Regions from separate parts of the Nocardioides sp. GCM10023255 genome, predicted to be linked through region 1. Evidence: predicted binding sites of a transcription regulator. Region 1 holds the regulator's gene; the other holds the start of a gene.
What was found. Region 1 encodes HrcA, which represses chaperone genes, less so after heat shock. Its sites were predicted from a motif close to TTGGCACTCGNNNNNNNCGAGTGCCAA; they were not measured.
Positions count from the first base shown of each region.

Region 2: the regulator HrcA is predicted to act here: its motif matches at 1,883-1,909, upstream of groES (co-chaperone GroES).

Region 1 is NZ_JBHSHU010000003.1:71,234-74,640, forward strand. It holds gene ACFO9I_RS04095 (16S rRNA (uracil(1498)-N(3))-methyltransferase) at 1-156, opposite strand, end outside; gene dnaJ (molecular chaperone DnaJ) at 156-1,325, opposite strand; gene hrcA (heat-inducible transcriptional repressor HrcA) at 1,371-2,384, opposite strand; gene ACFO9I_RS04110 (MBL fold metallo-hydrolase) at 2,458-3,327, shown strand; gene ACFO9I_RS04115 (hypothetical protein) at 3,362-3,407, shown strand, end outside.
Region 2 is NZ_JBHSHU010000013.1:8,363-11,769, reverse strand. It holds gene ACFO9I_RS20915 (THUMP-like domain-containing protein) at 1-772, opposite strand, end outside; gene ACFO9I_RS20910 (hypothetical protein) at 831-1,862, shown strand; gene groES (co-chaperone GroES) at 2,073-2,366, shown strand; gene groL (chaperonin GroEL) at 2,444-3,407, shown strand, end outside.

The sequences.
Region 1 (3,407 bases):
GACCGAGCGGCCGTTGCCGTCGGTGAGCACCACCGGCTCCCCCACCCGCAGCCGGCGTACGGCGACCGCGTGGTGCGCCTCGTCGCCGGTCACCTCGACCGAGGAGCCCACCTCGACACCGTCCAGGGACGGGACCAGGTGCACCGGCAGCGACATCAGTGGGGGTTGAACGCGTCGCGGATGCGGCCGAAGACCGACTTCGAGCCCGGGCGCACCTGGCCGGTCGGCTGCTCCTCGCCGCGGATCGCGGCGAGCTCGCGCAGCAGCTCTTCCTGGCGCGGGTCGAGACGGGTCGGCGTGTCGACCACCACGGTGACGACCAGGTCGCCGCGTCCCCCGCGCAGCCCGGGCACCCCGCGGCCCCGCAGGACCTGCTCGGTGCCGGACTGGGTGCCGGGCTTGATCTCGAGGTCGAACGTCGTCTCCACGCCGGAGTCCGCACCCTGCTCCACGTCGGCCTCGAGGGTCGGCAGGGTGAGCGTGGTGCCGAGCGCGGCCGCGGTCATCGGCACCGTGACCGTGCAGTGCAGGTCGTTGCCGTGCCGGGTGAAGGTCTCGTGCCGCGCGATCTGGATCTCGACGTACAGGTCGCCGGGCGAGCCGCCACCGGGGCCGACCTCGCCCTGCTCGGTGAGCTGCACGCGGGTGCCGTTGTCGACGCCCGCGGGGATCTTCACGGTGATGGTGCGGCGCGACCGGACGCGCCCGTCGCCGGAGCACTCGCGGCAGGGCTCCGGGATGATCGAGCCGAAGCCGCGGCAGGCGGCGCAGGGCCGCAGCGTGCGGATCTCGCCGAGGAACGAGCGCTGCACGTGGGCGACCTCGCCGGCGCCGTGGCAGGTCTCGCAGGGCACCGGGTGGGTGCCGGGCGCGGTGCCCTCGCCCTGGCAGGTACCGCACAGCACCGCGGTGTCGACGGTCAGCTCTCGGGTGACGCCGAACGCCGCCTCGGCCAGCTCGACGTCGAGCCGGATCAGGGCGTCCTGGCCGCGGCGGGTGCGCGGCCGCGGGCCACGGCCGGCCGCCGCCCCGCCCGCGCCCCCGAAGAACGCGTCCATGATGTCGGTGAACGAGAACCCGGCGCCCTGGCCGAACCCTGCCGCGCCGCCGCCGAACGGGTCGCCGCCGCGGTCGTACGCCGCCCGCTTCTGCGGGTCGGAGAGGACCTCGTAGGCGCGGGAGACCTCCTTGAAGCGCTCCTGCGTCTCGGGGTCGGGGTTGACGTCGGGGTGCAGCTGCCGGGCCAGACGCCGGTAGGCCTTCTTGATGGTGTCGGCGTCCGCGTCGCGGGCGACACCGAGGAGGTCGTACAGGTCCTGACTCAAGTCGGTTCCTTCGGGATCGGGGGTGGATCTGACGTGCGGGAGGGGCTAGCCCTCGTCGAGGAAGCGGGAGACGTAGCGGGCGACGGCGCGCACGGCCGCCATCGTGCCCGGGTAGTCCATGCGGGTGGGCCCGACGATGCCGAGCGTGGCCAGCGCCTCGTCGCGCGGGCCGTAGCCGGTCGCGACCACGCTCGTGGAGGACAGCTCCTGGTAGGGGCCCTCGTGACCGATGCGCACCGTGACCGTGCCACCGGTGCTCGCCTCGCCGAGCAGCTTGAGGAGGACGACGTGCTCCTCCAGCGCCTCCAGCAGCGGGCGGACCGCCGAGTCGAAGCTGTCGCCGTACCTCGCGAGGTTGGCCGCGCCCCCGACCGCGACCCGCTCGTCGGAGCGGTGGTCGGACATCGCCTCGACCAGGGTCTCGACGACGGCCGCGGTGGCGGCACCGTCGACGGGCGGCACGGCCTTGCGCAGCGCCGCCACCGCGTCGGCGATGACCTCGCCGGTGGCCGCCCGGTTGACCAGCTGCCGGAGGTCGGCGAGCTCGTCGTCGGCCAGGGCCGCGGGCAGCTCGACCACGCGCTGCTCGACGCGGCCGGTGCTCAGGATCAGGACGACCAGGATGCGGGTCGGCGTGAGCGCGACCAGCTCGACGTGGCGGACGGTCGAGCGGGAGAGCGTGGGGTACTGCACCACCGCGACCTGGCGCGTCAGCTGCGAGAGCAGCCGCACCGAGCGGCCGACCACGTCGTCGAGGTCGACGGCGCCGTCGAGGAAGGTCGCGATCGCCCGCCGCTCCGCGGTGCTCATCGGCTTGACGGTGGTGAGCCGGTCCACGAACAGGCGGTAGCCCTTGTCGGTCGGCACCCGCCCGGCACTGGTGTGGGGCTGGGTGATGAACCCCTCCTCCTCCAGCGCCGCCATGTCGTTGCGGACCGTGGCCGGCGAGACGCCCAGGCCGTGGCGCTCGACGAGCGCCTTGGAGCCGACCGGCTCCTCGGTGGACACGTAGTCCTCCACGATCGCGCGGAGCACGGCGAGCCTGCGCTCCTCCTGCATCCCGCCTCCTCTCGACTCACGCCCGTCTTGGCACTCAGGACTTCCGAGTGCCAAGACTACTAGTCTTCCGGGCATGACGGGATTCACGGGAGCCGGGTTCAGGGAGGTCGCCGACCGGGTCTGGGTCGCGCGCTACGCGTGGTTCGACGTGAACGTCACCCTCGTGGGCGGCGAGCGCGGGCTCCTCGTGGTCGACACGCACGGCTCGGCGGCCGCGGCCACCGAGGTCGTCGACGACGTACGACGCCTCGGCGCCGGCGAGGTCACCGGCATCGTCAACACCCACTGGCACTTCGACCACTCGTTCGGCAACGCGACCTTCCGCACGGCGTACGGGCCGGTGCCGGTGCACGCGCACGAGAACGCCCGCGACGAGCTGGAGAAGTGGGGTCCCGAGCTGAAGCAGCGGGTGGCGGGCTCCCCCGACGACGACCCCCACCGCGAGGACGTGGTGGGCACCGAGATCGTGCTTCCCGACCAGACCTTCTCCAGCGCGAAGGTGATCGATCTGGGCGACCGCGCGGTCGAGCTCGTCCACCCGGGTCGTGGGCACACCAGCGGCGACCTGGTGCTGCGGGTGCCCGACGCAGACGTCGTGCTCGCCGGCGACCTCGTCGAGGAGTCCGCCCATCCCTCGATCAACGCCGACGCCTGGCCGATGCACTGGCCGCTCACCCTCGACATCGTCCTCGGCCTGCTCACCCCCCGCTCCGTCGTCGTCCCCGGCCACGGCGCTCCGGTGGACCGCTCCTTCGTCGAGGACCAGCGCAACGAGCTCGGCGTGATCGCCGAGACGATCCGCGACCTGGCCGGCCGCGGCGTTCCCGTCGACCAGGCGCTCGAGGCCGGCGAGTGGCCGTGGCCCCGGGAGCTCCTCGCCGAGGCCGTGCGACGCGGCTACGAGCACCTCCCCCGCAGCCAGAAGCGGCTCCCGCTGATCTGAGCGTGACGCCGGTTCCGGTGGGTACGGTGCCCGCATGACCAACAGCAGCGACGAGACCTCCACGCAGGGCACCGGCGACA
Region 2 (3,407 bases), on a different contig from region 1:
CGTCCTCGTCGGTCAGGGTGGCCAGTCCGCCGTCCCCGATGACGGTGGCCCGCCGGGCCGTGGTGGCCAGGCGCCCGGACCACAGGGCGGCCTCCTTCACCTCGCCGTGGTCGCTGACCCACTCCGCCTCGACGCCCTCGGGCAGGAGCTCGTGGGGGATGCCGGGCGCGACCTTGACGCAGGAGTCGCGGCGCAGCAGCTGCTCGACGAAGGGCCACGGAGGCGTCCAGTCGTCGACGTCGAACGTGCGACCCCGCCCCGAGCGACGCGCCGGGTCCGCGAACGCGACGTCGAAGGGCGTGGAGTCGACCTGCGTCGCGTCGGCGACCTGGACGGCGCCGTCGAGACCGAGGGCGGCGAGGTTGGCGGCGGCCACGGCCACCCGGACCGGGTCGAGGTCCACCCCGGCGCAGACCAGGCCCCGGGAGGCGAACGCGACGAGGTCCCCACCGATCCCGCAGCCGAGGTCGACGACGGTCCCGGCCGAGGACGCCTCCACCCGCGCGGCGCGGTGCCGGGCGACGGACAGGCGGGTGGCCTGCTCGAGGCCGTCGGGGGTGAAGTACATCCGCGCCGCGAGGTCGCCGAACTTCGCGACCGCCCGGCGGCGCAGGGTCGCCTGCGTGAGCGCGGCGGCGACGTGCGCGGGCTCCGCCGTGCGCCGCAGCGTGGTCTGGGCCCGCAGCGGGTCCTCGTCGACCACCTCGTCGGCCGCGGCCAGCAGCCGCTGGCCCTCGTCGGTCAGCAGCCAGCGGAAGTCGTCGAGCTCCATCCGTCGATCCTCGCAGGCTGTGCGGTTTGGCCGGTGCGGGGGAGGGCAGCATGCCGACATGAGGAACGGGGGAGTCCTTCTGGCGGTGGCAGTCGCCACGACGGGTTGCTCCGTCATGTCGGACGCGTCCGGACCGGACCAGCCACGCGCGGCCGTGGGCCAGGTGGTGACGGCGCAGCTCAGCGGCCAGGTCGAGGGCCGTCACTCCGTCCTGGTCGTGCCCGGACGTCGCTACGACTTCACCGTCAGCACCCCCCGCGAGCGCATCGACCAGGTCAGCGCCGACGACGCGGAGGTGAGTGCCGAGGGTGGCGACGACATCCGCTTCGTGAGCCTGGCGTGGGACCTCGAGGCCCAGCCGGGCGACGTCTTCGTGATGGACCCGCCGCAGGACGCGCACCCTCTGCTGACGGTGGTGGCGGACGGTGCCGACCTGCCGGTGGGTCCGCTCGACGAGGAGGGCGTCCACGCCGTGCACGTCGCCGTACCCGCGGATGCGGAGGACATCGGCTACCGGGTGGAGTACGACGGCCTGGTCCAGACCGTCGACGACGCCTACGACCCGGTGCTCGCGCGCGGCGACGGGCCCGGGTCCCTGTACCACGACGTGCCCCGCTTCGAGTGGGGCCACTGTCCCTCCTCACGGCTGTGGCCCGAGCGTCGGTCGCTGTACGCCTTCGGCGCAGACTGCGCGGTGCGCGTGAGCAACGCCCTGCCCTACGCCGGCGAGGTCGGGTGGGCGTCACCCGGACGGGCCTGGGTCGTGGTCGACTTCTCGGCCCGACCCGTGCTGGTGGGGTACGACGGCACCGCCGGTGTCGTCGACTACGTGGTCGAGCCGGCGCCGGTGCGGCTGTCGCTCGAGGGCGGCACCGGGCCCCGACTGTTCCCGCTCGAGGAGGGCGAGGAGGTCGGCCTCCAGTCGGACGGGTCGTGGTCGGCGCGGGCGGTCTTCGAGGTCGCGGACACCTCGTCCCGCGCGTCGCTGTCCTTCAGGCGCGTGGTCCGGGCCCGGGCCGAGGACCCCGACGAGGCCCGGTCCGTCGGCGCCCCGACGGTGGTCAGGCGCGTGTACGCAGGGAAGGTCTGAGGAGTCGGTCGACCCAGCTGCTGGCACTCATTCGAGGCGAGTGCTAACGTCTGGACTGGCACTCTCACCATGAGGGTGCCAGCGCTTGCGAGCGAAGTGCGACCCCCGCGACGGCGTACCTCCCAGCAAGCCCCAACGTCCGGAGGACTCCCGTCACCCGGAGTGCTCCAGCCCTACGTCAGACAAGTGGAGAAAGTGGAGGTCGACATCGTGTCGGTCAACATCAAGCCCCTCGAGGACCGCATCGTCGTCAAGCCGCTCGAGGCCGAGCAGACCACGGCGTCCGGCCTGGTCATCCCCGACACCGCCAAGGAGAAGCCCCAGGAGGGCGAGGTCGTGGCGACCGGTCCGGGTCGTATCGACGACAACGGCAACCGCGTCCCGCTGGACGTGGCCGTCGGCGACAAGGTCATCTACAGCAAGTACGGCGGCACCGAGGTCAAGTACGGCGGTTCGGAGTTCCTCATCCTCTCCGCCCGCGACGTGCTGGCTGTCGTTTCCTGATTTTCCCTGGGTCGTGTGCCTGACGACGCGCCCTGGCGCGCTCTCAGGCACACGACCCGATCTCTTTGAGGAGAGCAATGCCGAAGATTCTTGAGTTCGACGAGGGCGCCCGCCGCGCGCTCGAGCGGGGCGTCGACGCGCTCGCCAACGCCGTCAAGGTGACGCTGGGCCCCAAGGGCCGCTACGTCGTCCTCGACAAGAAGTGGGGCGCGCCGACCATCACCAACGACGGCGTGACCGTCGCGCGTGAGATCGAGCTGGACGACCCGTTCGAGAACCTCGGTGCGCAGCTGACCAAGGAAGTTGCCACCAAGACCAACGACGTCGCCGGTGACGGCACGACCACCGCGACCGTGCTCGCCCAGGCGATGGTCCACGAGGGCCTGCGTGCGGTGGCCGCCGGTGCCAACCCGATGGGTCTCAAGCGGGGCATGGACGCCGCGGCCGAGGCCGTCGGCGACGCGCTGCGCGAGGCTGCTCGCGAGGTGGAGTCCAAGGAGGACATGGCCTCGGTCGCCACGATCTCCAGCCGCGACTCCCACATCGGCGAGCTGCTCGCCGAGGCCTTCGACAAGGTCGGCAAGGACGGCGTGATCACCGTCGAGGAGTCCAACACCATGGGCACCGAGCTGGAGTTCACCGAGGGCATGCAGTTCGACAAGGGCTACATCTCGGCGTACTTCGTCAGCGACCCGGAGCGCATGGAGGCCGTCCTCGACGACCCCTACATCCTCCTGCACCAGGGCAAGATCTCGGCGATCGCCGACCTGCTGCCCCTGCTGGAGAAGGTCATCCAGGCCGGCAAGCCGCTGTTCATCCTGGCCGAGGACGTCGAGGGCGAGGCCCTCTCCACCCTGGTCGTGAACAAGATCCGCGGCACCTTCAACGCGGTCGCGGTGAAGAGCCCGGCGTTCGGTGACCGTCGCAAGGCGATGATGCAGGACATCGCGACCCTGACCGGCGGTCAGGTCGTGGCGCCCGAGGTCGGGCTCAAGCTCGACCAGGTCGGCCTCGAGGTCCTCGGCCAGGCGCGCCGCGTCG